DNA from 2 places in the Rossellomorea sp. GCM10028870 genome. Region 1 is predicted to be linked to the other one. Evidence: a T-box and tRNA genes for the amino acid it is inferred to sense, from the RefSeq annotation. Region 1 holds a T-box; the other holds one or more tRNA genes.
The links. The T-box of region 1 lies ahead of serS (serine--tRNA ligase). A T-box ahead of a tRNA ligase gene usually reads a tRNA of that ligase, here a tRNA-Ser.

Region 1 (14,939 bases):
CCCTGTTACAGTCAAGGCATCGTCTACCGTTACCTGATCCTGACTAAAGGAGATAGCTTGGTCGAGAAGACTTAGGGCATCACGCATTCCACCCTCAGCTGCCCTTGCGATAATCGTTAGGGCATTTTCTTCATAATTCACACCTGATTCTGTGGCAATATGACTCATTCGTCCCACAATATCCCTGGCTGTAATTCGTTTGAAGTCAAAACGCTGACAGCGTGAAATGATCGTAAGGGGAATCTTATGCGGCTCTGTAGTCGCCAGGATAAAGATGACGTGCTTAGGCGGTTCCTCTAAGGTTTTCAGCAGCGCATTAAATGCTCCGATAGACAGCATATGAACTTCATCTATGATGTAGACTTTATACTCGACTACGTTTGGAGAATATTTGACTTTATCCCGTATGTCCCGGATCTCTTCCACCCCGTTATTGGAAGCAGCATCGATTTCAATGACATCCGGGATCGAACCGTCGGTAATTCCTTTACAGGCATCACATTCATTACAGGGTTCGGCTACAGGAGAACGCTCACAGTTAACTGCTTTCGCCAGAATCTTCGCTGCACTCGTTTTCCCTGTTCCCCTTGGTCCGGAGAATAAATAGGCATGAGAAATCTTCTGATGAAGGAGGGCATTTTGCAACGTTTTCGTTACATGCTGCTGTCCAACTACATCAATAAATGACTGAGGACGCCACACACGATATAAAGCTTGATATGCCAAAATACTCCCCCCTCTTGTTTTATGTACTATAGTGTCTATTATAACGTAATTTAAATCCCTTTTACAAAGAAAACCGGAGATCAATTCAGGATGACCTCTTTTGTCTATAAAACCCTTTTACATACAAAAAACTCACCCGATAAAGGATGAGTTGTTGTTTATTTATTAAACTGCCGTGCACCTTTCGTCGACAAGCATCCATAGGCGTTACTCAAGCAGTTAGCTCGGCCCAGGCAACCCTGCGGCACATGGGAGCTTCCACTTAATGCTGCTTCCTTCCGGACCTGACATGGTTCATGGATTCCCATTGCGCAGGACCCAGGCGTCAACACCACTTACTTGAGGCAGCCCTACAGAGTGCGAGCCTCGGAAAGGAATTCGGTCTCGCTAGAGCGGATTGCGAGTACAGGGCACCGCTACCTCCCCACCTAGCACGGCAAAATTGATACCATATTTAGTTGCGTCATTAGTGCGACGCAAGATTAAGTATACTAGGATTTACGGTAAAAAGCAATGATGGAATGCTGTAAGTTATTTACAATCCAGAAGTCCTATTTTTCTTCTCCTGCTTCTTCCGCTCTCGCAGGTCCTTAAAAAAACGGGAAAGGATTCCACCACATTCTTCCGACAGCACTCCTGGTACTACTTCACACTGATGATTAAATCGATCATCCACAAGTAGATTCATTAACGTTCCCGCACAGCCTGCCTTTGGGTCTTTTGCCCCGTAAATGACTTTCTCAATTCTGGAAAGGATGATGGCTCCACTGCACATAGGACACGGTTCAAGTGTGACATAAAGCTCTGCGCCCTCAAGCCTCCAAGTGCCAAGCTTCTCACATGCCTCTTGGATAGCTAATGTCTCGGCATGGGTGATGGCATTTTGACTCGTTTCTCTCAGATTGTGAGCACGGGCGATGATTTCATTACCCATTACAATGACCGCTCCGATCGGGACTTCCTGAATCGCTGCCGCTTTTTCCGCTTCTTTTAGTGCTTCCATCATAAATCGTTCTTCTCTTATACCCATTATATACTCCCGCAAATTTATTTATCTATTCTTTATAAAATATCCCCATTCACTCCAAACTATAAGAGAAAGGGGCTTTCAACATGATACCTAAAGATACCGCTCTTCTTGTTATAGACATTATGAATCCATTCGACTTCGAACACGGTCACACACTGGCGAGCCATACCAGCAATATTGTTGAACCGATTAACTCATTACGTCACTATTGTACCAAACATCAGCATCCTACCATTTATATTAACGACCATTATGAGCTTTGGAAAGCAGATTACAAAGAGATCTATAAGAAATGCCATAATGAAGTCAGCGATAGCATCATGACGCCGCTCCAGCCGACGGATAAAGATTTTTTTCTCATTAAACCTAAACATTCCGCTTTTTATGGTACTGCTTTAAATACACTATTGCATCACCTGTCTGTAAAAAATCTTATCATCACGGGTATTGCAGGAAACATCTGTGTACTCTTTACAGCAAACGATGCTTATATGAGAGAGTTTAACCTCATTGTGCCCTCTGATGCCATTGCGTCAGTCAGTGATGAAGATAATCACTATGCGTTAACGATGATGAAAAACGTATTAAAAGCAAGGATAGAACCGACCGATGAGATCTTATAAAATTCACTCAAAAAACATATCCACCTCTTTCATTTCATAAGTTGAATATAGTGAATGAAATATAGGAGGGTCTGTTTATGCAAATTCATGTTGTCCAATCAAACCAATCATTATTTGGTATCGCTCAAGCGTATGGATCAACAGTTAAGGATATAGTAGACGCCAATGAACTGCCAAACCCTGATAACTTAGTGATTGGCCAATCATTGGTTATCCCTATTATAGGAAGTTTTTATTTTGTGCAACCAGGGGATAGTCTTTGGGCGATCAGCCAGAAGACAGGTGTCCCCTATCAGGAGCTGGCAAGAGTGAACGGAATTTCTCCCAATCAACCTTTGCAGGTAGGGTTTCGATTATATATTCCACAGAAGCCTAAAGTAAGGGCTGAATTTAATGGGTATGTTGAACCCTACGGAAAAGAAGTGGCCCCAAACCTGGAAGAAAGCGCGAAAGAAGCAGCTCCTTATCTCACCTACCTGGCTCCATTCAGCTTCCAAGCCAAACGGGATGGAACACTGCAGGAACCACCCCTTGGAAATTTGCTTCAAACAGGGAAAGATAATAATAATGTGTTAATGATGGCCATCACCAATCAAGAAGAAGGAACGTTCAGTGATGAACTTGGGCGAATCCTGCTAACCGACCAGGCAATCCAGAATAAATTCCTCGATAATGTTGTCCAAACCGCCAAGAAATATGGCTTCAGGGACATTCACTTCGACTTCGAATATTTACGTCCACAGGACAAAGAAGCCTACAACCAATTTTTACGAAAAGCAAAGCAGCGGTTCAATCAAGAAGGATGGCTGCTTTCAACCGCCCTGGCTCCCAAGACCAGTGCCGATCAAAAAGGAAAGTGGTATGAAGCACATGATTATAAAGCTCACGGTGAAATCGTCGACTTCGTCGTGATCATGACCTATGAGTGGGGGTATAGCGGTGGTCCAGCCATGGCCGTTTCCCCTATCGGACCTGTTCGGGAAGTGCTTGAATACGCCATTTCAGAAATGCCTCCATCCAAGATTCTCATGGGGCAAAATTTATATGGATATGACTGGACCCTCCCTTTTGTACAAGGAAGTACAGCGAAAGCCATCAGTCCACAACAGGCAATCAAGATTGCCGCCGACAATAACGTCCCGATTCAGTATGATCAAAAAGCACAGGCCCCTTTCTTTAAATACCGGGATGCAAGCACCGGAAAAGATCATGAAGTATGGTTTGAAGATGCCCGGAGCATCCAAGCGAAATTTGATCTCATGAAAGAGTTAAAATTAAGGGGAATGAGCTATTGGAAGCTCGGGCTCTCCTTCCCTCAGAACTGGTTGTTAATATCCGACAATTTCAATGTTGTAAAAAGATAATAAATACTAAAAGCTGACGGACAGGTGAATCTATAAACACCTGTCCATCAGCTTTTTGTTTGTCTTTTCCTTAATAGTTGGCCACTTAAAGTCGATATAGTGAACGTAGCATAATTTCAAAATCCTTGGAAATAACCTAAACAAACCATCCATCTATTGTGTTACAATAATTCCTGTCGTAATTTTTTATTTTTATTTTTTCACACAAGAAAAGATTGCCGTAATATGAGGAGGAAAATTAATGGGGCGCATTCCTTTCATTACCGTTGAAGGTCCGATTGGAATAGGAAAAACCTCTCTTGCAAAAGCGATTTCTGAGCACTTTCATTTCCACTTACTAAAAGAAATTGTGGATGAAAACCCGTTCTTAGATAAATTCTATGATGACATCGAAGAGTGGAGCTTTCAAACAGAGATGTTTTTCTTATGCAATCGTTACAAACAGCTAGAGGATATTGAAAAACACTACCTATCTCAAAACAAATCTGTTGTAGCAGATTATCATATTCTTAAAAACATCATCTTTGCTAAGCGTACATTGAAGGATGAACAGCAGTTCAAAAAATATCACAATATTTATGAGATCCTAACGTCGGATATGCCGAGGCCCAATGTTGTGATCTACTTGAACGCAAGTCTTGATACCCTTTTAAAGCGCATTGAAAAAAGAGGAAGAGACTTTGAAAAGAAAATCAGCCCTCTTTATCTAAAGCAGCTATCGTTAGATTATGAAGAATACATGAATACATTCGAAGAAACTCACCCTGATATCCCTGTTCTTCGCTACAATGGCGACCACATAGACTTCGTTCAAAATAAAGAGGACCTGGAACACATTCTCACTCAATTAGAGACTACACTAAAAAAAGGAGTTCACTATCATGAATCTTCGCACTAAATACGGGATCCCGAACAATGCCGTGATTACCATTGCGGGTACAGTCGGCGTCGGTAAATCCACTATGACAAACGGCTTGGCCAATGCCTTGGGTTTCCGAACGTCATTTGAAAAAGTTGATACCAATCCGTACCTCGATAAATTTTATCAGGACTTTAAAAGCTGGAGCTTCCACCTTCAAGTTTACTTCTTAGCAGAACGCTTCAAAGAACAAAAGAAAATCTTTGAATACGGTGGAGGCTTTATTCAAGACCGTTCCATCTATGAAGATACAGGCATCTTTGCCCGCATGCATTATGAAAAAGGGAATATGAGCGAAATCGATTATGAAACCTATACAAGCCTTTTCGATGCCATGGTCATGACACCATACTTCCCTCACCCTGATCTTCTGATCTACCTTGAAGGATCCATTGATAATGTCGTTGATCGCATCCGTGAGCGCGGCCGCCCAATGGAACAACAAACACCTGTTGCCTACTGGGAAGAAATGCATGAGCGTTACGAAAACTGGATCAACTCATTTAACGCCTGTCCAGTACTCAGACTGGACATCAGCGAATACGACCTGGTGAACGATCAAAACTCAATCGAACCAATCGTTGAACGAATCGGGTATTTCATTGAACAGACGAGAATGCTGAAGAGCTAAACGATAAGCGGAGGCGCCTTGGCCTGGCTCGACAAGCATAAGACGAGCCTTCCGGAAAGGCGGCTTTTTGGATGGCTTGTCTTATAACCTCGAGGGACTAGGCGCCGAAACTGGATCAGAATATAGAAAAAAAGACTACTCTGTGCTTTGCGGCAGGAGTAGTCTTTTTTTATGGTGGCCGGAAAACATCCATCCGTTTATTTCCAGCCAAAAAGAGGTATATGTACAAACAAACAGATTTATAAGGAGTTGGATTAATCATGGAATCGAAACGAACTTATTTTGTAGATATAAGCAGCGGGGATATCCTGCAGGATCCGAATCAAAATGCCAGTCCAAGCTTTCGCATATTCGCTACCCCAACCGAAGTGAACGAGCTTAAAATGCTCTTTAACGATAACTATGATGATGACATGTCGACCATGAGACGGGCTCAGGTTCCTTTCCGCCAATATCACAATTCACCAGAGGACGATCAATATGATCAATCGATGAAAAACATTTATTCAATGATCTTTAAGCTGGGTGACGTAGAAGCACGGAAACATATTACAGAAATAGGTGTACTTGGCCATACTTCCGATCCTCACCTAAGAGAGGACATCGAAAACCTTAAGTAAACGGTCATATGTATAAATTAAAAAAATTCGTTACATATAATATGTAACGAATTCTATCTCCAATGTTTATGCGCTATGGTTATAAAAAAATCAATGGAGGAGGAAGGGGGATTCGAACCCCCGCGGGCTGTTACACCCCTGTCGGTTTTCAAGACCGATCCCTTCAGCCGGACTTGGGTATTCCTCCGTATCGACAAGAACTATAATACCATGGTGTACAAATAGAGTCAAGCATATTTCCGAAAAAAATTCAAAAGGTGCTTCACAATAATTCGTGAGGCACCTTTTGTTTGTCTTCCATCTTCAGTTTTGTCTTATGCTTTAATGACTTCTGCTCCACCCATATATGGACGAAGTACTTCTGGAACCACGACTGACCCATCTTCTTGTTGATAGTTTTCTAAGATAGCGGCAACCGTACGTCCGATTGCCAAGCCAGATCCATTCAATGTATGAACATGTTCAGGTTTCCCTTTAGCTTCTCTTCTGAAACGAATGTTCGCTCGTCTTGCCTGGAAGCTTTCAAAGTTACTGCAAGAAGAAATCTCACGGTAAGTTCCGTAGCTTGGAATCCATACTTCAATGTCATACTTCTTGGCAGCCGTGAAACCTAAGTCCGCTGTACACATAGATAGCACTCGATATGGCAGACCTAGTAGCTGAAGGACTTTTTCAGCATGACCTGTCAACTTCTCAAGCTCATCATAAGAATCTTCAGGCTTCACAAAGCGAACAAGCTCTACTTTGTTGAACTGATGCTGACGGATCAAACCACGTGTATCACGGCCTGCAGAACCCGCTTCAGAACGGAAGTTTGCACTGTACGCTACATAGCTTACAGGTAACTCCTCACCCTTCATGATCTCATCGCGGTGATAATTGGTTACAGGTACTTCTGCTGTAGGAACCAGGAAATAATCCTCGCTTTCTATTCTAAACGCATCTTCTTCAAATTTAGGAAGTTGACCTGTTCCTGTCATACTCGCTCGATTCACCAGGAATGGAGGGATCATTTCTGTATATCCATGCTCATCCATGTGCAGATCCATCATGAAGTTAATCAAGGCTCTTTCTAGTCTTGCTCCTAACCCTTTATAAAAAACAAAGCGGCTTCCGGTCACCTTCCCGGCTCGTTCGAAATCCAGGATCCCGAGGCCTGTTGCAATGTCCCAGTGAGGCTGTGCCTCAAAATCGAACTCACGGATCTCTCCCCATTTGCGGGCCTCTATATTATCATCCTCAGTTTCACCAACTGGTACAGTTTCATGTGGAATGTTAGGGATGGAAAGCAGGATGCGCTCTAACTCCTCTTCAATTCCTCGTAATTCATCATCCAGTTTTTTCACCATGGCCCCGACTTCACGCATTTCAACAATCAGGTCCTGAGCATCCTTTTTCTCTTTCTTTAGCTGGGCAATTTGCTGTGATACGTCATTACGTTTGCTTTTTAATTCTTCACTTTCCACAAGCAGCTCTCTTCTTCTTTTATCAAGCTCTTCGAATTTACCGAAATCCTCCAGGTTCTCACCGCGATGTTGTAGACGGGCTTTTACATCTTCCAGATTGTTACGTAAATACTTAATGTCTAACATGAGATTCTCTCCTTTTTTATAAAAAAATAAAAAACCCCCATCCCTGGTAAAAGGGACGGAGGTTTCCGCGTTGCCACCCTAATTGAAGACGCAGAGCATCTTCCTCTTAAGAGATGGTAACGGAATCACCGAAAATACCTACTTCATTCAGTACTTCACTCAAGGATGGATTCATAAAGCTCTTGCGTCGATTCTCACCAGCCACCGACTCTCTAAAGCAAGCCTTCTTTACTACTATTTCCTATCAACGATTTAATTTTTTATTGGTTATTTCATAATCTACTACAATGTTTTCCATTTTGCAATAAAATTATGCGATTGTTTTTTCCATGCTTTCTTTCACCATCTCAACAAAGAAGGAAGTTAAACGGTGATCATCCGTTAACTCTGGATGGAAAGAACAACCGAGGAATTGTCCGTGTCTAGCAAGGACAATTCGACCATTATGCTTTGCGAGGATTTCAACATCTTCTCCCGCTTCCACGATATGAGGGGCACGGATGAAAACGGCATTGAACCCTTCTCCAACATGAGCAATCGAAAGATCCGCTTCAAAGCTTTCTTTCTGACGACCGAAGGAATTACGCTCGACCGTTACGTCCATCACACCTAAATGAGGTTCCTCATACCCGACAATATGCTTCGCTAAGAGAATCAGTCCCGCACACGTCCCGAAGATCGGTTTGCCATTTGCAGCAAATTGTCTCAACGGCTCCATAAAGCCGTATCGATCAATCAGCCTTCTCATGGTCGTACTTTCCCCGCCTGGCATGATCAGACCTTGAATCTCTTCCAGCTGTTCTACACGCTTAATGACGATTGCCTTGGCACCAGAAGCTTCGATTGAACGAACATGCTCTCTGACGGCACCTTGAAGTCCTAATACACCGATGTTCAACATAGAATCACACCTTACCATCCACGATCTTGCATACGGTTTTCAGGTAAGATAGAAGAAATTTCTACTCCCTTCATTGCTACACCAAGCTCTTTTGATAGCTCTGCGATTAACTTGTAATCTTGATAATGAGTAGTCGCTTCTACAATAGCTCTTGCAAATTTCTCAGGGTTTTCTGATTTGAAGATACCAGAACCCACGAATACTCCGTCAGCTCCTAATTCCATCATAAGAGCCGCATCAGCTGGTGTTGCAATTCCGCCTGCAGCAAAGTTTACAACAGGTAAACGGCCGTTTTCTTTAATTTCTAACAATAATTCGTATGGAGCTCCCAGTAACTTCGCTTCTGTCATGATCTCGTCTTCATTCATGCTCACAAGCTTGCGTACTTGAGCATTTACCTTACGCATATGACGAACCGCTTCAACGATGTTACCTGTTCCAGGCTCACCCTTTGTACGCAGCATAGATGCACCTTCACCAATACGGCGGGCAGCTTCACCTAAATCACGGCACCCACATACGAATGGAACAGTGAAATCTCTTTTATTTAAATGATACTCTTCATCAGCTGGCGTCAATACTTCACTCTCATCAAGATAATCAACACCCATTGATTCAAGAACTCTTGCCTCTACAATATGACCAATACGAGCCTTCGCCATTACTGGAATCGACACAGCGCCCATAACTTCTTCAATAATACGAGGGTCTGCCATTCTTGCTACCCCACCTGCAGCACGGATGTCTGCTGGAACTCGTTCTAAAGCCATTACTGCAACTGCACCCGCAGCTTCAGCAACTTTTGCCTGCTCTGCATTCACAACGTCCATAATAACGCCGCCTTTTTGCATTTCAGCCATACCTCTTTTAACACGATCTGTACCAGTCTTCATCATATCTATATCCCCCTTATATTTATCCCATGCCTGTCCCATTTCCATCCAAATAAGGAAGAAAACGCGACTAAAACAATCGGAATGATTATGTAACCCTACTGCTAAATAAACAATAAAAAAAGACTTATGTCAAGACGAAAAGCGGAAGCGGCTTGGTCAGGCCCGACAAGCATAAGATGAATCGACCGGAAAGGCGCTCTTTGCTTTTTTGGTCGATTTAGCTTATGACCTCGAGGGACTAGCCGCTATAGCTGGACATCTCGAAAAGCGGAAGGGCTTTGCCCAGAGGCGACAAGCATAAGACGAACATGCCGGAAAGGCGTTCTTTGCCTTTTTGGCATGTTTGGCTTATGACCTCGAGCCTCTAAGCCCTGGAGCTGGACATCTTGAAAAGCGGAAGGGCTTTGCCCAGAGGCGACAAGCATAAGACGAACATGCCGGAAAGGCGTTCTTTGCCTTTTTGGCATGTTTGGCTTATGACCTCGAGCCTCTAAGCCCTGGAGCTGGACAAGACGAAAAGCGGAAGCGGCTTGGTCAGGCCTTGCATGTATTTCTTGGGAACTTCTAAAGGTGCTCTTAGGAAGATGCCTCTTTATCACCCTGCCTATAAAAAAACACCAAGACTTGTCCTAATGTAAAAGTCTTGGTGCTGAATGAATCATTTCCTAAGGGGGTATTAGAACCAGCCTTTAACCGTTGATGTAACCGAGTTCCAGATGTCCCCGAAGAAACCACCTACAGCTCTCATTGAAAGGACAAACCAGTTTGCTTTTTCAACCCCATCTACAGCAACAACAGATGCTTTAGAAGCATTGGTACCTTTATCTGTAAGGTAGCCTAAATCTTTTTTATCTTTTGATTCTAACGTAACATATCCAACTTTTTCTCCTTTTTTAACTGGAGCTGTCAGTTCACTATCATCGTTCAGCTTTTTCTTATCTACTACAAATTTCGGTTTATATTGATCTTCTTCACCGTTCTTGATCACCATGCTCAATGAAGAATCCGTTTTGATTTGAACTTCTTTTTCTTTCCCTTTTTCAACCGGAAGTGTCTTTTGACCTTTTACTTGGTAGTCAGCAGGGAGTACTTCCTCTATTGTATAATTGTTAAAGGCATAGTCCATCATTTTTCTTGTTTCACTAAAGCGGGCATCATAGGAGTTTTCACCAGCTGGAACTTCAACGTCCATTACAACCGTAATGAATCTCATTCCGTCCCGTTCTGCTGTTCCTGTGAAGTTGGCACCCGCAAAATCAGTCGTACCTGTTTTCAGTCCGTCCATTCCTTCGTATTCGCGGATCAGCCCCGGTAACATCCAGTTCCAGTTATCCATTTGAGTGGGGTCATCCGTTCCTTCCGCAAATACCTTCTTCGCAATACTGGATGTCTCAAGTACCTCCGGATAATCATGCAGCAAGCGATACGCGAGTGTTGCTACATCCTTTGCAGACATCACATTTTCTTCTTCCGGACCACCTACCACCTTTTCTACATAAGGTGCCAAGTCTTTATTGTTTAAACCCGTAGAATTCACAAATTTATATTCTTCCAGACCAAGTTCTTTAGCCTTTGCATTCATCATTTTAACGAAGTTCGCTTCTGAGCCGGCAATCGTTTCAGTAATCGCTATCGTCGCTGCATTAGCTGAATAAATCGCCATTGCTTCATACAACTCTTTAATGGTATAAGTACTTTCTACTTCAAGACTAACATTACTGAGACCAGTATTATGGGACATTTGAGAAAGGTTCGCAGGTACCGTATACTTCTGGTCCCATTTCACTTTACCTTCTTCAATTGCTTCCAGTAACAAGTACTCTGTCATCATTTTCGTCATACTTGCAATGCCTTGAGCATTTTCTGAGTTCTTTTCATAAAGAATTTTGCCAGTGCTGGCTTCTACTAGAATCGCAGCTTTTGCGTTAACGTCCAAGTCTCCTTGAGCATTTGCAGGTCTCCCTACAATACCCATTGCCATCATTAAAACCATCATACAAACAAAAGATTTTTGAATCCAACTTCTTTTCACTTTTAGCCCTCCAAGATTTTATGTACACCTTCGTTATTTTATCATAGTTCGAAAGGTAAGAATAGACAGAGAATATGACTAGTTTTGGCATGGGTCAAGGGACTTGCGACCTCTGATAAAAGGCGGTAAATATCATTTTTATACAAATTAAAAAATGCTGATCAGGAGTATCTGATCAGCATTTGGAATTATTTTCTTATAATGAATAATTCGGTGCTTCTTTCGTAATTTGAACATCATGAGGATGACTTTCTCGAAGTCCGGCACCCGTCATTTTAATGAACTGTGCCTGCTCCCTTAACTCGTATAGGTCCTTCGTTCCGCAGTATCCCATGCCTGAACGTAAGCCTCCGATTAGCTGATACAATGTATCTGCTAAAGGACCTTTGTAAGGGATGCGGCCTTCGATACCTTCTGGAACGAACTTTTTATTTTCTTCCTGGAAATACCGATCCTTCGATCCTTTTTCCATGGAGCTGACTGATCCCATACCTCTATATACTTTGAAACGACGTCCTTGGAAGATTTCCGTTTCGCCTGGGCTCTCAGATGTACCTGCAAGTAAGCTTCCTAACATAACGGCATGTCCACCTGCTGCCAGAGCTTTTACGATATCACCTGAATACTTGATGCCGCCATCAGCAATGATGCTCTTTCCGTGCTTTCTTGCTTCTGTCGCACAATCATATACAGCGGTAATTTGTGGAACGCCGACACCTGCAACGACGCGAGTCGTACAGATTGAACCAGGTCCAATCCCCACTTTGACTACATCAGCACCAGCTTCAATCAATTCTCTTGTCGCATCTGCCGTTGCCACATTTCCTGCTACGATATTTAACGTTGGATAAGCATCGCGGATTTCACGAACAATAGAAAGAACTCCTGCTGAATGGCCGTGAGCTGTATCAATTACAATGACATCCACATGTGCTTTCACTAGGTGTTCAACACGAGTCATCGTATCTTTCGAAATACCGACAGCTGCTCCCACTAATAATCGTCCTTGATCATCTTTAGCAGAGTTGGGGAATTCAATTACTTTTTCAATATCTTTGATCGTAATTAATCCCTTAAGTGTCCCTTCCTGATCAATCAGAGGAAGCTTCTCAATTTTGTACTGCTGAAGAATTTTTTCCGCTTCTTCTAGGGTAGTGCCAACAGGAGCTGTAACGAGATTTTCCTTCGTCATGACATCCGAGATTTGAATGGAATAATCCTGGATGAAACGAAGGTCACGATTCGTTAAAATCCCTACCAGCTTTTGCTCTTGTTCGTTGTTCACAATCGGAACACCGGAAATTCTATATTTGCCCATCAAGTGTTCTGCAGAAAAGACTTGATGATCCGGAGTTAAAAAGAACGGATCTGAGATAACTCCACTTTCGGAACGTTTTACTTTATCAACCTGTTCAGCCTGCTGTTCAATACTCATATTTTTGTGGATAATACCAAGTCCACCTTGTCGAGCCATTGCTATCGCCATTTCAGCTTCTGTAACAGTATCCATTCCTGCACTAATCACAGGAACATTCAATTTTATTGAATCTGTCAACTCAACAGAAATATTTACATCCTTTGGTAATACCTCTGATTTGGCTGGTAATAATAGTACATCATCAAACGTTAAACCTTCTTTAGCAAATTTAGAATCCCACATGTTTTCGGCCTCCCTAGTCCCAAAATATTATTAGTAGGTTATCAATTGGTTAAAATACTGTCAAGATGAATAGGATTAATTTAATTTTTCAGAATAATTAGAAGGTGATCACTTGAACGAATTACGTCAACACTGGGACTTCATCCACTATTTTCAGTCAGCAGAATACTCCCAGAAGTTTCTAAGAAAATGCTATGAACAAATGGGGTCTTCTCAAGCTGAAACGAAAAGCTATGATAACTGTTATCCATTCATGTACTACTTGGAGCAAGGCGAACTTTATTACAGACAAGCTACGCAATCGCCTATATCACTCAAACCTATTTTGCTTTTCTACGGATATATTCATTTTATAAAAGCGATTGTTTTAACAGAAGATCCCTTATACCCAGAAACAACCACGGTCCTGGCCCATGGGATTACATCCAGGAAAAGAAAAAAGCAGCAGTACCGTTTTTTACAAGATGAAGTTAAGGTGCAGAAAAATGGTCTATTTTCACACTTTTCCAACCTGGTGTTTCACGTGAAACATATCGTGGGGGAAAAATACAAGATGGAAGATTTACTCGTACAAATACCCGAGCTTGAAGAAGCATTTCATGTATTGCTCAAAAAGAAAACCATGTTCTGGTTCAATCAACAACATGAGCTGATCATTGATGAGACATTACTATCTTACTTTCATATGTCAGAAAGCTTACTTAAACAGTATCTGAATGAAAAGGTGACAGAGGAATTCACCTGGAACTCGGACAATTCGTTACAAGCACCAAATGTCCAAGAGCATCTTCCCTTTAGATGGCATTTCAACAAAAACAAACTAGCTCTTCCCGGGATTCGGAATGAAGCCACTACTATACCTGAAGTTCTCATCCATTATGCCATACTATACAACCTAAGCATGATTGCCCGATACGAAACAGAATGGTGGGTGGAACTTTTAAAAAACCGAACCAATGAAGACTATCCTATTATCAACACATTCATCAATGTCACAACAGAAAAAGCACCATACCTTTTACTTAAATTACTCATGGATAAAATGTAGGAAAAAGAGGAAGGATGACGGGCTGCCTCTCCTCTTTCTCTATTGTTCTTGAAGTAACTTCTTAATGTCCCCCTCGATTTTGCGTGGATTGGTTTGCGGAGAATAGCGATCATAAACTTCACCATTTTTCCCGACTAAAAATTTAGTGAAATTCCACTTAATGTTCGAAAGAAGGACACCCTTCTTCTCTTTCGTTAAAAACGTGAATAGAGGATGAGCTTCCTTCCCCTTCACATCGACCTTCGCAAACATCGGAAAAGATACCCCGTAATTCACCTGACAAAACTCCATGATCTCATCCTGATCATTAAACTCCTGGTTCATGAACTGATCACATGGAAATCCAAGGACAACAAGTCCTTCATCCTTATACTCTTCATACAGGCCCTGCAGCTCCTCAAATTGAGGTGTAAAGCCACACTTACTGGCAGTGTTCACGATAAGCATTACTTTCCCCTGGTACTCTTCTAGAGACGTTACAGATCCATTCGCTCTTTTTACGGTGAAATCATAAATTGTCGTCATGTTCTTCTCTCCTCGTATATACTCTTATTTAAATAATACTTTAGAGAGTTGGTGGATAGCAATTTTGAGCATGTGATGATGGAGGTTTGTGGTTGTTTGAGATACAGTGGGTAGGTGAGGTGTTGGGTGTTGGGTGTTTGGTGTTGGGTTGTCGGACGTAGGATATCTAATAGAATTATTAAATTGAATAGTTGATGGAAAATAGGATTTATATACAAATAATTAAGGATGATTTGGAGTAACATTGCATTTGCTGGCCACCAGGAAAGATTTCGAGGATATCGTGTCTCTCAAAATGAAGTTTTATATGTAATAAGCACTAATAAATGTTCCTATCTATCTAAAAATTCTTCTTTATATTAACGAAGACTA
Region 2 (14,939 bases), on a different contig from region 1:
GGTTCGATCCCGTCATCCTCCACCATTTTTCATTAGTGGGTAATTAATATGCCGGTGTAGCTCAACTGGTAGAGCAACTGACTTGTAATCAGTAGGTTGGGGGTTCAAGTCCTCTTGCCGGCACCATGTTGGTTTTGAATTTCATCTTTTGAGATGAGCCATTAGCTCAGTTGGTAGAGCATCTGACTTTTAATCAGAGGGTCGAAGGTTCGAGTCCTTCATGGCTCACCATTGATTTTTGCATTAGCAAAATATCAATCATACATGCGGGTGTGGCGGAATTGGCAGACGCACCAGACTTAGGATCTGGCGCCGCAAGGCGTGGGGGTTCAAGTCCCTTCACCCGCACCATTATATTTCGCGGAAGTAGTTCAGTGGTAGAACACCACCTTGCCAAGGTGGGGGTCGCGGGTTCGAATCCCGTCTTCCGCTCCAGAAAATTTTGCCGGGGTGGCGGAACTGGCAGACGCACAGGACTTAAAATCCTGCGGTAGGTGACTACCGTACCGGTTCGATTCCGGTCCTCGGCACCATTGATTTTTCGGAAGGAAACGACATATTTTGCGCCCGTAGCTCAATTGGATAGAGCGTTTGACTACGGATCAAAAGGTTAGGGGTTCGACTCCTCTCGGGCGCGCCATATTATCGGGAAGTAGCTCAGCTTGGTAGAGCACTTGGTTTGGGACCAAGGGGTCGCAGGTTCGAATCCTGTCTTCCCGACCACTTCTTTGGGGCCTTAGCTCAGCTGGGAGAGCGCCTGCTTTGCACGCAGGAGGTCAGCGGTTCGATCCCGCTAGGCTCCACCATGTTTTTTTACGAAAGTAAGATAAACTTCATTGGTTTTATGAAAGTAAAAAAATATTTTTGATATTATGTTTCTTGGCGGTGTAGCTCAGCTGGCTAGAGCGTACGGTTCATACCCGTGAGGTCGGGGGTTCGATCCCCTCCGCCGCTACCAAAAGGGACCTTTAGCTCAGTTGGTTAGAGCAGACGGCTCATAACCGTCCGGTCGTAGGTTCGAGTCCTACAAGGTCCACCAAGTACCATTTTTATTACGGAGGAATACCCAAGTCCGGCTGAAGGGATCGGTCTTGAAAACCGACAGGGGTGTAACAGCCCGCGGGGGTTCGAATCCCCCTTCCTCCTCCATATTTACTTTTATGGTGAATTCCTTACTCATATCGTCGCGGGGTGGAGCAGTTCGGTAGCTCGTCGGGCTCATAACCCGAAGGTCGCAGGTTCAAATCCTGTCCCCGCAATACCATTTTTGACTTAGGATAGGGTAATCCTTGATGAGTCACGCATGGATAGTTATTTTCGCTATCGCGAGGTAATGAAACCTATTTTGCTTACGCAAAAAGCTTTGGTCCGGTAGTTCAGTTGGTTAGAATGCCTGCCTGTCACGCAGGAGGTCGCGGGTTCGAGTCCCGTCCGGACCGCCATTTTCTTTAAATAAGATTATGGTTCATAATTAAATATTTTACTCTAAGTAAGGCTCAGTAGCTCAGTTGGTAGAGCAATGGACTGAAAATCCATGTGTCGGCGGTTCGATTCCGTCCTGAGCCACCATTTTCTATTTGAAGACATTATGGCGATTGTGGCGAAGTGGTTAACGCACCTGATTGTGGTTCAGGCATTCGTGGGTTCGATTCCCATCAGTCGCCCCATACTTTCTTATTTAAATACCGCGGGTGTAGTTTAGTGGTAAAACCTCAGCCTTCCAAGCTGATGATGAGGGTTCGATTCCCTTCACCCGCTCCAATTATTTATGGGCCTATAGCTCAGCTGGTTAGAGCGCACGCCTGATAAGCGTGAGGTCGGTGGTTCGAGTCCACTTAGGCCCACCATTTCATTATTCCGCAGTAGCTCAGTGGTAGAGCTATCGGCTGTTAACCGATCGGTCGCAAGTTCGAATCTTGCCTGCGGAGCCAATATGGGGAAGTACTCAAGTGGCTGAAGAGGCGCCCCTGCTAAGGGTGTAGGTCGGGCAACCGGCGCGAGGGTTCAAATCCCTCCTTCTCCGCCATATTATGGCCCATTGGTCAAGCGGTTAAGACACCGCCCTTTCACGGCGGTAACACGGGTTCGAATCCCGTATGGGTCATCTGAAAAAAGACTATCATTTTTGATAGTCTTTTTTTTTGTACAAAGTAGTAGAATTAGTGGTTATTTTATTAATAATAGAAGAAAAAATGACTAAATGAAGAGAGTTAATTGAATATGGAGGCAGATCGGGACTAAAATAAGCGGTTTTACAAGAGAAACGCATGCTTCTATTTCTCTACGAAGGATATATTATCGACTTCTCCACATATATTATCGACTTTTCCCAATATATTATCAACTTCTGCACTTTTCTTTTCAGATCCAATTTTTCAATACAATAAACGGAGGATGGGAACATTCAGTCAGTGATCATCGAAAAGTAAATGGCATCAATCACCTCTTAATCTCTTCATTAAACTTCTCAAGCTCTTCAATAAACCCAACCTCCTTTAAAGACTAAACTATGAATGCTCCCTCCTTAATTACCCATCCGGGACCATTAGAACATGTTTCATTCACCCTACTAATCACCATAAGCATGCAGGCGCCTGATGCATTACGCCTTCTCAATCACTCCTTAATTCGACACCGCCATCCTTCTCACAATCAGCCAGAAACGATACAAAATACCGGAATCCTTCTGCATTTACTGCAAATTTCACATTTTTTAATTAAAAAACTTTCGACAAATTCCGCTATGAATTCAACATGATTCCCCTATGTTCTTCCAATGTAAACCTTATCATTTAGTAAGACTTTCCAATAGTGAACCATTTTATCAAATGTATGTAGGAAATTGTCGTAATTGAGCGACGATAATAAAGAGGATTTTGATGAACTTGAAAGAAAGTAGTAAGTAGATTGAAAAAATGTAGGTGAGATGATGAACGCAATGACCATATCAGATTATGATGTTTTTTTGTTTCATGAGGGAAATTTGCAGCAGGCCTATCAGTTTATGGGTTCACATGTGAGAAGAGACTCTACTGGAACCTATACAGAATTTTGCGTTTGGGCACCGAAAGCAAGACATGTTTCATTGGTTGGATCTTTTAATCATTGGAATGGAACAGGGTATGAACTTACGAGGCGGAATAACGAAGGTTTATGGACAATTCGCATTGATGAGAATCTATCGGGAGAAACGTATAAGTACGAGATTACGACTCCCTCAGGTTCAAAGAAGCTGAAGGCGGACCCCTATGGGTTTGCTTCTGAGAAGCGTCCAAATACTGCAAGCGTCGTGTATGAGCTGCAGGGGTTTTCATGGGAGGATGAGGAGTGGCTTGAGCATCGAGCCAGTTCGACGGTCTATGACAAGCCTATGGCAATTTACGAAGTGCATTTAGGCACATGGAAAAAGAAAGCAGGGAAATTTCTTTCCTATAAGGAATTAGCACAGCAATTAATTCCCCATGTGAAAGAACAAGGATTTACACATATTGAGTTGCTTCCTGTCACGGAGCATCCGTTTGATCGTTCTTGGGGGTATCAAGGTACTGGTTATTATTCTCCGACTAGTCGCTATGGCTCACCTCATGAATTGATGGCGTTCGTCAATGAATGTCATTTACATAATATTGGCGTGATATTGGATTGGGTCCCGGGTCATTTTTGTAAGGATGCTCACGGGTTATATGAATTCGATGGTTCGTTTGCTTATGAGTATGGAGAGGAAAGGGACCGTGAGAATTATACGTGGGGAACGGCGAATTTTGATTTAGGTAAGGGAGAAGTGAGAAGCTTCCTGATTTCGAATGCCCGTTTCTGGATGGACCTGTATCATATTGATGGATTCCGGATTGATGCAGTGGCCAATATTATTTACTGGGCTAACCAGGGAGAGCTTGCTCCCAATGAAGGAGCCATACAGTTTTTGAAAAACTTGAATATGGCAGTGTTCGAGTATGATTCTTCGATTTTGATGATTGCAGAGGATTCTACAGACTGGCCACAGGTGACGTCTCCTGTTCATTATGGAGGACTTGGCTTTAATTATAAGTGGAATATGGGATGGATGAATGACGTCCTTAAATATATGGAAACAGACACGTCTGAAAGAAGGCATGTGCATTCTCTTATAACATTTTCATTGTTATATGCGTACTCAGAGAATTATGTGCTTCCCTTTTCCCATGATGAGGTGGTACATGGGAAGAAGTCATTATTGAATAAAATGCCAGGTGATTACTGGCAGAAATTCGCTCAATATCGTCTGCTCCTGAGCTATATGATGGCTCATCCAGGGAAAAAGCTTCTGTTTATGGGAAGTGAACTTGCCCCGTTTTCAGAGTGGAAGGATTTAGAGGAAATAGATTGGCATTTATTGGATTACGAATTTCATCACAAATTCAACTCATATTTTAAAGAGCTTATGCATTTATATAAAGGTGCTGAACCATTATTTCAAATGGATCATCGTTCAGAGGGATTCGAATGGGTGGATGTGGATAATCGAGAGCAGCAGATTTTCTCTTTTATCAGAAATGGGAAAGAGAAGGGGGATCATCTTGTGGTGATCTGTAATTTCAGTCCTCGTGTGTATCATCAGTATAAGGTAGGAGTCAATAAGGTTTCTTCTTATGAAGAGATTTGGAATAGTGATGATGAACGATTTGGTGGTTCACATCAGGTGAATCCTATGCCTCTTACAGTGCACAACGAGTCCTACCATGGAAGAGAAGGATATGTGGAAATGACGATTCCACCATATGCAGCCGTTTATTTAAAACCAATAGATTGAAAGGGGAGAGAAAAAGATGGCAAAAGGTAGATGTGTGGCCATGTTATTAGCAGGTGGAAAAGGGAGCCGTTTAAGCTCATTGACGAAGAGTCTGGCGAAACCAGCCGTTCCGTTCGGAGGAAAATATCGTATTATTGATTTCACATTAAGCAATTGCACAAATTCAGGGATTGATACGGTGGGTGTCCTTACTCAGTACCAGCCGTTAGTATTAAATTCTTATATTGGAATCGGAAGTGCATGGGATCTTGACCGTAGAAATGGGGGAGTGACCGTACTGCCACCTTATGCTGAATCATCTGAAATGCGTTGGTATACAGGGACGGCGAGTGCCATTTATCAAAATATGAATTACCTTGAGCAATATGATCCCGAGTATGTGCTGATTCTATCAGGAGATCACATTTACAAAATGGATTATAGTAAAATGCTTGATTATCACATCGAGAAGAAAGCGGATGTCTCGATTTCCGTCATTGAAGTAGGCTGGGATGAGGCAAGCAGGTTCGGTCTTATGAACACCAATGAGGAAATGAGAATTACAGAGTTCGAAGAAAAGCCGGCTTTTCCTAAGAGTAATCTTGCTTCGATGGGAATCTATATTTTCAATTATTCCGTACTGAAGGATTATTTGGAGATGGATGAGCGTAATCCCGATTCAAGCCATGACTTTGGGAAGGATGTTATCCCTTTACTGCTTGATGAGAAGAAAAAGCTGATGGCCTATCCGTTTAAAGGGTACTGGAAGGATGTCGGAACAGTTAAGAGCCTGTGGGAAGCGAATATGGACTTGATTGATGAGGAAAATGAGCTGAATCTGTTCGATCATGACTGGAGAGTGTATTCAGTGAATCCGAATGAGCCGCCTCAATACATTTCTGAAGAAGCGCTTGTTGAGGGGTCTCTTGTGAATGAAGGATGTACGATTGAAGGGACGATTCGTAAGTCCGTCCTGTTCCAAGGAACAACGGTGAAAAAGGGAGCACATGTAAGCCGCTCAGTCGTTATGCCGGATGCGGTCATTGGGGAAAACGCCTATATTGAACAGGCGATCGTGCCGTCGAATGTCAAGGTTCCGAACGGCCTATGCATCATGCCGGAAGAAGGATCGGATGAAATTATCCTGGTTACGGAATCATTCATTGAAACACTACTGGAACAAGAAAAAGTGTAAAGGTTGAAGACCCACATTACAACTTAAGAGGAGGAAGTGTTTTGAAAAATACAATGCTTGGCGTTATTGATGCTACTAGTTATTATGATTCGTTGGAGGATTTACTGTTACATCGTTCATTAGCTGCTCTTCCAATTGCCGGGAGATACCGCTTGATCGACTTTGTACTCTCTAATATGGTGAACTCAGATATTGGTTCCGTTGCGATTTTTCCTAAGTTTCAATACCGTTCCCTTATGGACCATCTTGGATCTGGGAAGAACTGGGATCTGAATCGGAAGCGTGATGGGTTGTTTTTCTTCCCGGCACCAGGATTAGAGGCGAATGAAGAGGGTGTGGGTTCATTTAATCACTTCGCTCATCACTTAGACTACTTTTATCGCAGTACCCAGGAATACGCATTGATCAGCAATTGCTTTACATTATGCAATATTGCCTATCAACCGGTTCTTGAACGCCATATCCGTATCGGCTGTGATATAACGGAAATGCGTCATAACGGAAACTCTTTAGATATGTACCTGGTGAAAACTTCTACACTCATTGATTTGATTGAGAATCGAAGTGAAACAGGCTATACGTGTATGCAGGATGTTGTGGATGATATGGACAGCGGATTTAAGGTGTGCGGCTATGAGCATGAAGGATTTGTTCAAACGATTGATTGCATTGAAGAATACTATGATGCCAGCATGAAACTTTTGAATCTATCTTATTGGAAAGAATTGTTCAAAAAGGATTCACCTGTCTACACGAAGGTAAAAGATGAGCCGCCAACACGCTACACTTCAGCTGCAAGTGTGAAAAATAGTATCATCGCCAATGGATGCTTCATAGAAGGCCAAGTGAAGAATTCTACGATGTTCAGAGCGGTCAAGGTAGGGAAAAATACGATGATTTCGGGTAGCATCATTATGCAGAAGAGTCAAATTGGAGATAACTGTGTACTAGAGAATGTGATTTTAGATAAAGATGTGAGAATCGAAGATGGCGTCAAGCTTATCGGAGATCCAAACAATCCAATAGTCATTCGCAAAGGGATGATTCAAGGAGCGCTGATGAATTCGTGAAAGTGTTATTTGTAGTATCTGAGTGTGTCCCTTTTATTAAATCTGGGGGCTTGGCGGATGTTGCCGGCGCTTTGCCTAAGGAATTAAGAAGTTTAGGGACGGATGTCAGGGTGATCCTGCCTAAATACGGTGGGATCCCTCATGAGTTTCGTTCAAAAATGAAAAGGAAGAAAGAGTTCTTCGTGTCAGTCGGCTGGCGGAATCAGTATTGTGGAATTGAAGAGTACAGTGAAAATGGAGTAACGTATTATTTCGTCGATAATGAATACTATTTTAATCGGGATCGTTTATACGGATATTTTGATGACGGGGAGCGATTTGCGTATTTTACCAGAGCGGTGCTGGAAAGTATTGCTGTTCTTGATTTTTATCCAGATGTGATTCATTGTCATGACTGGCACACGGGAATGGTTCCATTTTTATTAAGAACCGAATACCAGGAGAGACCGGGTTATTCGTTTATCCGCAGTGTGTTCACCATTCACAATCTTCAATTTCAGGGGATTTATCCTAAACAGGTGATGACTGACTTATTAGGCATTCACGATAAGTATTTTCATCACGAATACCTTGAGTTCTATGGAAATATCAATTTTATGAAGGGTGCTCTGATTTCTGCGGATTTTGTTACCACGGTGAGTCCTACATACAAAGAGGAAATTCTGACGCCTTATTACGGGGAAAAGCTTCATACTATTTTAGGGCAGCGATACAACCAGTTATTAGGTATTTTAAACGGTATTGATGATGAAGTGTACAATCCTGATGATGGAGAGTTTCCTTACTTTAGCGGCAATCTCCATGGAAAGAAGAAAGCGAAACTTCACCTGCAAAAAAGCTTGGGGTTAGAAGAGAATGAAGGAATCCCTCTTGTTTCCATCATTTCAAGATTAACGAATCAAAAAGGGCTGGAACTAGTAAGGGGAGTATTTCATGAAATGCTCCAGGAAGAAGTTCAATTTGTCCTCCTGGGAACAGGCGATTGGGAGTTTGAGCAGTTCTTCAGGGAGATGGAATGGACCTATCCGGATAAGGTCAGAGTGCAAATCGGATTTAATGAGGAACTGGCAAAACAGATCTATTCTGCCAGTGATATATTCCTGATGCCTTCTAAGTTCGAGCCGTGCGGACTGGGTCAATTGATTGCCATGAGATATGGAGCCCTGCCGCTTGTCCGGGAGACCGGTGGATTGAACGATACGGTGGAATCCTATAATGAAGAAACGAAGACAGGGAACGGTTTTTCGTTTAAGAACTTTAATGCCCACGATATGCTCTACACTTATCGAAGAGCTCTATCGTATTTCTACGAAGATCCGGAAACATGGAATCATATTGTACGAACTGCAATGAATAAGGATTATAGCTGGGCGCAATCGGCCTTTAAGTATAATCAACTATATGCTGACCTGGTATCAAGGAGTGAAAGCCATGTTTTCTGATCCAATTGAATTTAAAGAAATGTTTCTGAAGAAGCTTGAAATGATGTATGGGAAGACGTTTCCTGAATCCACCAGTCAGGATCAGTTTTTCACATTAGGTCACCTTATACGGGAATACATCTCCATGAACTGGATTCATACGAATGAGCAGTACCGGTTCAGTAAACAAAAGCAGGTGTATTACTTATCGATTGAATTTCTTCTGGGGCGTTTGCTCCGCCAGAACCTGATGAATTTAGGAATCTACGATATTGTGGATAAGGGATTGAAGGACCTGGGAATAGACCTTGCTGAAATGGAAGAGGTGGAGCACGATGCAGGACTCGGAAACGGCGGTCTGGGTCGTTTGGCTGCATGTTTCCTCGACTCATTGGCTTCCCTTAATCTACCTGGACATGGCTATGGAATCCGTTACAAGCATGGTTTATTTGAACAAAAGATCGTCAACGGTTTTCAGATGGAGCTTCCGGAGCAGTGGCTGCGTCATGGACATGTATGGGAAGTTCGAAAGTCAGATCTTACCGTCGAAGTGCCTTTCTGGGGTAAGGTGGAATCTTATACGGATAATGATGTATTGAAGTTTCGTCATGTGGATGCAGAAGTAGTAGCGGCCGTTCCTTATGATATGCCTGTAGTAGGGTATGAAACGTCGACGGTTAATACCCTTCGATTATGGAGTGCTGAACCCGCTGCCTATAAAGCCGGGAAAGATATGATGAAATACAAGCGTGATACGGAAGCGATCACAGAATTCCTTTATCCTGACGATACCCATGAAGAAGGGAAAATCCTGCGATTGAAACAGCAGTATTTCCTTGTATCAGCAAGCATCCGTTCGATTCTTGATTCCTACCTTTATCGAAATGGGGACCTGAAGGAACTGCATGAGAATATATCGATCCATATCAATGATACTCATCCCGTTCTCGCGATTCCAGAACTGATGAGGGTCCTGCTTGACGAATATTCCTTCGAATGGGAGGAAGCGTGGGAAATCACGACGAATACATTTGCCTATACGAATCATACGACGCTTTCAGAAGCATTGGAGAGATGGCCGATCCGTATTTTCCAACCTCTGCTGCCCCGCATCCATATGATCGTGAATGAAATCAATGAGCGATTCTGTCAGGAATTGTGGAAGGAATATCCCGGTGAGTGGAAGCGGATAGAGGATATGGCGATCATCTCCCATGATGAAGTGAAAATGGCTCATCTGGCGATTGTAGGAAGCTTTAGTGTGAATGGCGTGGCAAAGATTCATACTGAAATCTTAAAGCTTAGAGAAATGAACTTATTCTATCAATATTATCCTGATAAATTTAATAGTAAGACAAATGGCATTACACATAGAAGATGGCTATTGAATAGCAACCCGTCTCTGTCGAATCTGATATCGTCTTCCATAGGAGATGGGTGGATTAAAGATCCAGGTAAGTTAGCGGACTTGAAAGAGTATCATCACGATACGGCGTTTCTTAAGGACCTGTATGATGTAAAACAGGAAAATAAACGGAAGCTTGCAGATCGAATTTTTGAAAGTAATGGAATCGTCGTGGATCCTACTTCGATTTTTGACATTCAAGTGAAGCGGCTCCATGCGTATAAACGCCAGCTGATGAATGTTTTACACATTCTTCATCTCTATAATCGCTGTGTGGAAGACCCAAGCTTTGATTTTCATCCGCGAACGTTCATTTTTGGTGCGAAAGCATCCCCGGGGTATTACTATGCGAAGAAAATCATAAAGTTGATTCATTCTGTAGCGGATCTGGTGAATGACCACCCGCTTGTAAAAGGGCGGATTAAAGTCGTATTCCTGGAAAATTACCGGGTTTCATTAGCTGAAGAAATCATTCCTGCAGCTGATCTGTCAGAACAGATTTCTACAGCCAGCAAGGAAGCATCCGGTACTGGAAATATGAAGTTCATGATGAACGGGGCTTTGACCCTTGGAACATTGGACGGGGCTAATATTGAGATTCTTGAGCAAGTAGGGAAAGAGAATATCTTTATATTTGGATTAACGGCGGATGAAGTAATGAAATATCAGCATCACGGTGGATACTATGCCATGGAGTATTTCCACTATGATACCCGCATTAAGAAGGTGTTGAATCAATTGATTGATGATACACTTCCAGACGCAGGTGACCATTTTGAAACCATCTATGACTCCTTACTGACCGAGAATGATCAATTCTTTGTTCTGAGGGATTTCGATTCCTATGTAAGGGCTCACGAGCAAGCAGGAAAAGCGTACGAAAATAAAGAGCATTGGTCACGAATGTGCTTGCAGAACATTGCAAACTCCGGCTATTTCTCAAGTGACCGGACGATTGAACAGTATGCGAAAGACATCTGGGGCATTTCACAGGGCAGTTTAATAAAGTAAAAGAAGGCTTGGGGAAAAGTTTCCCCAAGCCTTTTTAAATTATTTCTTCTTATCAGAAATATAACTGTCGCCATCTTTATACGGAATGTCACCCAATGTGGATTCCATATTATTTTCATCCAGCATATCCTCGTATTCTTCATGGGTTTTCGAAGGATATGCTTTACGATTGGAACCTTCCATATCGGTTCCGACAAAGGATTCGAAATCCTCGGTGAATCCTTCGGAAGTGTCCTCATCCTGATACAATTCCGAGTAGTCTTCATAATCACCTTCGAAGTCAGAAGGTGTTTCAGATGTCCCGAAGCGTCCTACTTCCTGAAAGCTGTCTTGATCATCACGGACATTACCATCTGTTTCATGTCTGAATTCGTTATCAACAGGCGGCTGCAGTACATCTTCCTCTACGGGTCTATCCTGAGGTGTCGATTGTTCCGGTGAATGATCTTTACAATAAAGTGTCGTTGGAATGACTTCCAAACGCTCAAAAGGAATATCCTGGCCACACTCTTTGCATTGACCGTATGTTCCTTGGCTTATCGCCTGCAAAGCGCGTTGAATTTTATTTAGTTCGAGCTTGGCGTGATCATCTATGGCGAAATCCTTCTCTCGTTCATATAACTCTGTTCCCATGTCGGCAGGATGGTTATCGTAAAGGGAGAGTTCACCTGAGTTATCCCGTTCATTTGTATGGTGAAGATTATCTAAATCCTGATGAAGATGTTCTTGCAACTGTTTTTCCTGCTGAACCAATTCTTGTTTTAATGTCTGTTTTTGGCTGTCTGTTAGCAATTTCTTCACATCCTTCATTATGTTCGCTTAAATAATGTACTAACCATACTTTATCCGAAAGTGGGGTTGTTAAAACATAAAAAAAAGAGTCGTCCCGAAATGAAGGGGCGACTCTTGATTTTTTTAAAGCATATATGCAAGTAATAGTCCAATGGATAATAGGAATCCAAAGATGGTGTTCGTTTGTGCGGTGGCTTTCATGGCGGGCATCATTTCGATCGGCTGTGATTTGCCGATGAATCCTGTCGTTGCCTTGAATGCTTTCGGAATACTTAGAAAGGCAACGAATAGCCAAGGTGATGAAACGCCGGCAAGGACCAGTCCGACAATCCAGCCATAGGATACGACAAACATGCCGCCCAAAAGGATGATCGCTCCTTTTCTTCCTAAAAGAATCGCGATGGTTTTACGGCCGTTTTCTTTATCACCGTCCAGGTCGCGGATGTTATTCGCTAATAGAATGGCGCCGACTAAAATGGATACGGGAACAGACAATAGGATGCTGTCACCATTGATATATCCAGTTTGAATGTAGAACGATATGAGTATGATCACAAGTCCCATAAAGAAACCGGCTACGATTTCTCCAAAAGGCGTGTAAGCAATTGGCATAGGTCCGCCAGTATAAAAGTACCCCGCTGCCATGCACACTATACCTATGAGTGCCAGCCACCATGTGCTATTAAGACAAATATAAATTCCTAATAAAAGGGCGATTCCGTACAGTGAAAAGGCGAGGTTTATGACCGTGGATGGTTTAACTCCGTTCCGGACGATTGCTCCACCGATACCGACCGAATGCTCTGTATCCAAACCTCTTTTATAGTCATAATACTCATTGAACATATTGGTAGCAGCCTGGATGAGCAAGCAGGCAATGAGCATGGCTGCAAACAGTGATAAACTGATCTTGGTAAATTGCAGAGCTAGTACAGTCCCCAGTAAGACAGGTACAAATGCTGCTGTAAGAGTGTGAGGCCTTGTAAGCTGCCACCAGATCTTCCACCCTTTATCTGATTCCAACACGTTGGATGCTTGTTGTTCCATCATATTCTCTCCCTTACGCAATAAGGAATTTTCAGAAAACATTACAATTCCTTTACAGATTAAAGTGTAGGTAAAGGGAAGAGGACTGTCAATCATTTTTTAAAAATCTGTGAAGGTGCTATTTTCCAGTAATTGAGGACTTTTACAACGCTTTTGGTTTCTCAAAAGGGGAAAAAGGGTTTATTATATATAATAAGGATAAATATTGTTAACATGTCTTAAACTCCGTTGACACACCTTAAAGACAGGTGTATCTTAAAATAAGTTTGAATATCGTACGTGATTTTGTTTGGGGGAATTCAATTGGTTACCATTCATAAAACCAATATTGAAAAAGCATATGATACAGCCAAAATGAAGGCTAAACAATTACATCACCCCGTCCTTCTCAGCATAGTGGAGGAAGTCGATGCAGTCGATCCTCTTTCTTTTTATTATGGAGGAAGCTCTTTTGTTGGTGAGCGTTTTCTATGGAAGGACCGTGATCATACCATCTCGCTAGTAGGGATTGGAGCGGCTCATATATTGTCTACAAATGAGATTGAAGAACGATTTTTTACGGTTGAGAATGAGTGGAAGCGCTTAATTGTAGAGTCTGTCGTTGTCACTGGGGAAGAAATTGCAGGCACAGGACCTTTGTTATTTGGCGGCTTTAGCTTTGATCCGCTTAAATCTATCGGAGAAGAGTGGAGGCAATTCTCGAACGGTACGTTTCAATTACCTATGTTTATGCTGACAAAGCCGGGAAAAACCAATTATTTAACGGTGAATTTCATTTGTCATCCGGATGAGGAAGAATCATTATTCTATGATTGCATAAGAATCAAGGATGAACTTCTTGCCAATGCAAGGATGCCTATTATTCCTGAACAGCCCCAATGGCTGCAAAATAGGGATATGAAGCCTGAAGAATGGAAGGATTCTGTTCAAAATGTGGTGAATCGTTTAAAGCAGGGTGAAATGGATAAGGTAGTGCTTGCCAGAAAATGTGAAGTGTCGTTTGATACCCAAGTGTCATCTGATTTTGTATTGGATAATTTGTGGAAGCAGCAGCCGGACAGCTTTGTCTTCAGCTTTGAGAGGGAAGATAGCTGCTTTATCGGAGCTACGCCCGAACGCCTCGTGAAGAAATCGGGAGAAGAAATTCTTTCCACCTGTTTAGCAGGATCGATTGCCCGCGGGGAATCGTTGGAAAGTGATGAGAAGCTGGGCGAAGAGCTCCTGCTGGATGAAAAGAACCGTTATGAGCACCAGCTCGTGGTGGAGAGCATTCAAGACGCTCTTACACCTTTTTGTGAAACATTGACGATTCCGTCTTCGCCTCAACTGATGAAGCTGAAAGACATTCAGCATTTATATACTCCTGTCATTGGACAGGCGTCTGAACATACATCTCTTATCAATCTGGTGGAAAAATTACATCCAACCCCTGCATTAGGCGGGGTACCAAGGGATAAGGCATTGCATGTGATCAGAGAAGAGGAAGCTATGGATCGTGGTTTGTATGCGGGTCCTGTCGGCTGGATCGATGCCTATGGAAATGGTGAGTATGCCGTTGCCCTTCGATCAGGTCTACTTCAGAAGGATAAGGCTTATTTATATGCAGGGTGCGGAATAGTGGCAGATTCTCAGCCGGAAAGTGAATTTAGAGAAACACAAATGAAATTTCGACCGATGCTAAGGGCATTAGGGGGAAACATAAATGATTGATGAACATCAGCAGCATTTAACACATTATTTAGCGGCATTTATTGAAGAATTAGTTGGAAATGGAGTAGACGAAGTAGTCATTAGCCCTGGCTCTCGATCTACTCCTTTGGCGTTATTATTCGCCCATCATCCAGAGGTAAAGACGTACATTAACGTAGATGAACGTTCTGCTGCGTTCTTTGCTTTAGGGGTTGCGAAGGCAAAGAAAAAGCCGGTAGCCATCCTCTGTACATCCGGAACGGCAGCAGCCAATTATTATCCAGCGATTATTGAAGCCCGCTACGCGAAAGTGCCGTTGATCGTGCTGACGGCTGATCGTCCCCATGAGCTGCGGGAGGTAGGTGCCCCGCAAGCGATTGATCAGCTGGATCTATATGGGAAACACGTAAAATGGACAGTGGATATGGCATTGCCGGAGAATAGTCCGTCCATGCTTGAATATGCAAGATCGTCAGCATCCAGAGGAATAGGACTTTCACTAGCAGAACCGAGAGGACCCGTTCACTTTAATTTTCCATTT

Region 2: it encodes a tRNA-Ser, which carries the amino acid that the T-box ahead of serS (serine--tRNA ligase) is inferred to sense. The anticodon was not compared.

The regions. Positions count from the first base shown of each region.
Region 1 is NZ_JBHTGN010000011.1:390-15,328, reverse strand. Features, by position in the region: gene dnaX (DNA polymerase III subunit gamma/tau) at 1-726, opposite strand, end outside; RNA gene ffs (signal recognition particle sRNA large type) at 900-1,163, opposite strand; gene tadA (tRNA adenosine(34) deaminase TadA) at 1,262-1,756, opposite strand; gene ACFQWC_RS23080 (cysteine hydrolase family protein) at 1,840-2,379, shown strand; gene ACFQWC_RS23075 (glycoside hydrolase family 18 protein) at 2,457-3,743, shown strand; gene ACFQWC_RS23070 (deoxynucleoside kinase) at 3,985-4,641, shown strand; gene ACFQWC_RS23065 (deoxynucleoside kinase) at 4,625-5,293, shown strand; gene ACFQWC_RS23060 (hydrolase) at 5,554-5,913, shown strand; tRNA gene ACFQWC_RS23055 (tRNA-Ser) at 6,008-6,100, opposite strand; gene serS (serine--tRNA ligase) at 6,228-7,505, opposite strand; T-box leader at 7,554-7,762, opposite strand; gene pdxT (pyridoxal 5'-phosphate synthase glutaminase subunit PdxT) at 7,816-8,406, opposite strand; gene pdxS (pyridoxal 5'-phosphate synthase lyase subunit PdxS) at 8,418-9,302, opposite strand; gene ACFQWC_RS23035 (serine hydrolase) at 9,979-11,334, opposite strand; gene guaB (IMP dehydrogenase) at 11,531-12,994, opposite strand; gene ACFQWC_RS23025 (YaaC family protein) at 13,107-14,042, shown strand; gene ACFQWC_RS23020 (glutathione peroxidase) at 14,082-14,567, opposite strand.
Region 2 is NZ_JBHTGN010000006.1:201,955-216,893, reverse strand. Features, by position in the region: tRNA gene ACFQWC_RS21670 (tRNA-Val) at 1-25, shown strand, start outside; tRNA gene ACFQWC_RS21665 (tRNA-Thr) at 51-126, shown strand; tRNA gene ACFQWC_RS21660 (tRNA-Lys) at 156-231, shown strand; tRNA gene ACFQWC_RS21655 (tRNA-Leu) at 267-351, shown strand; tRNA gene ACFQWC_RS21650 (tRNA-Gly) at 361-435, shown strand; tRNA gene ACFQWC_RS21645 (tRNA-Leu) at 445-533, shown strand; tRNA gene ACFQWC_RS21640 (tRNA-Arg) at 564-640, shown strand; tRNA gene ACFQWC_RS21635 (tRNA-Pro) at 647-723, shown strand; tRNA gene ACFQWC_RS21630 (tRNA-Ala) at 731-806, shown strand; tRNA gene ACFQWC_RS21625 (tRNA-Met) at 882-958, shown strand; tRNA gene ACFQWC_RS21620 (tRNA-Ile) at 963-1,039, shown strand; tRNA gene ACFQWC_RS21615 (tRNA-Ser) at 1,057-1,149, shown strand; tRNA gene ACFQWC_RS21610 (tRNA-Met) at 1,186-1,259, shown strand; tRNA gene ACFQWC_RS21605 (tRNA-Asp) at 1,366-1,442, shown strand; tRNA gene ACFQWC_RS21600 (tRNA-Phe) at 1,494-1,569, shown strand; tRNA gene ACFQWC_RS21595 (tRNA-His) at 1,592-1,667, shown strand; tRNA gene ACFQWC_RS21590 (tRNA-Gly) at 1,688-1,761, shown strand; tRNA gene ACFQWC_RS21585 (tRNA-Ile) at 1,771-1,847, shown strand; tRNA gene ACFQWC_RS21580 (tRNA-Asn) at 1,857-1,931, shown strand; tRNA gene ACFQWC_RS21575 (tRNA-Ser) at 1,936-2,026, shown strand; tRNA gene ACFQWC_RS21570 (tRNA-Glu) at 2,033-2,104, shown strand; gene glgB (1,4-alpha-glucan branching enzyme) at 2,930-4,789, shown strand; gene ACFQWC_RS21560 (glucose-1-phosphate adenylyltransferase) at 4,806-5,963, shown strand; gene ACFQWC_RS21555 (GlgC family sugar phosphate nucleotidyltransferase) at 6,005-7,033, shown strand; gene glgA (glycogen synthase GlgA) at 7,030-8,475, shown strand; gene ACFQWC_RS21545 (glycogen/starch/alpha-glucan phosphorylase) at 8,465-10,870, shown strand; gene ACFQWC_RS21540 (TraR/DksA C4-type zinc finger protein) at 10,910-11,671, opposite strand; gene ACFQWC_RS21535 (1,4-dihydroxy-2-naphthoate polyprenyltransferase) at 11,786-12,709, opposite strand; gene ACFQWC_RS21530 (isochorismate synthase) at 13,013-14,419, shown strand; gene menD (2-succinyl-5-enolpyruvyl-6-hydroxy-3-cyclohexene-1-carboxylic-acid synthase) at 14,412-14,939, shown strand, end outside.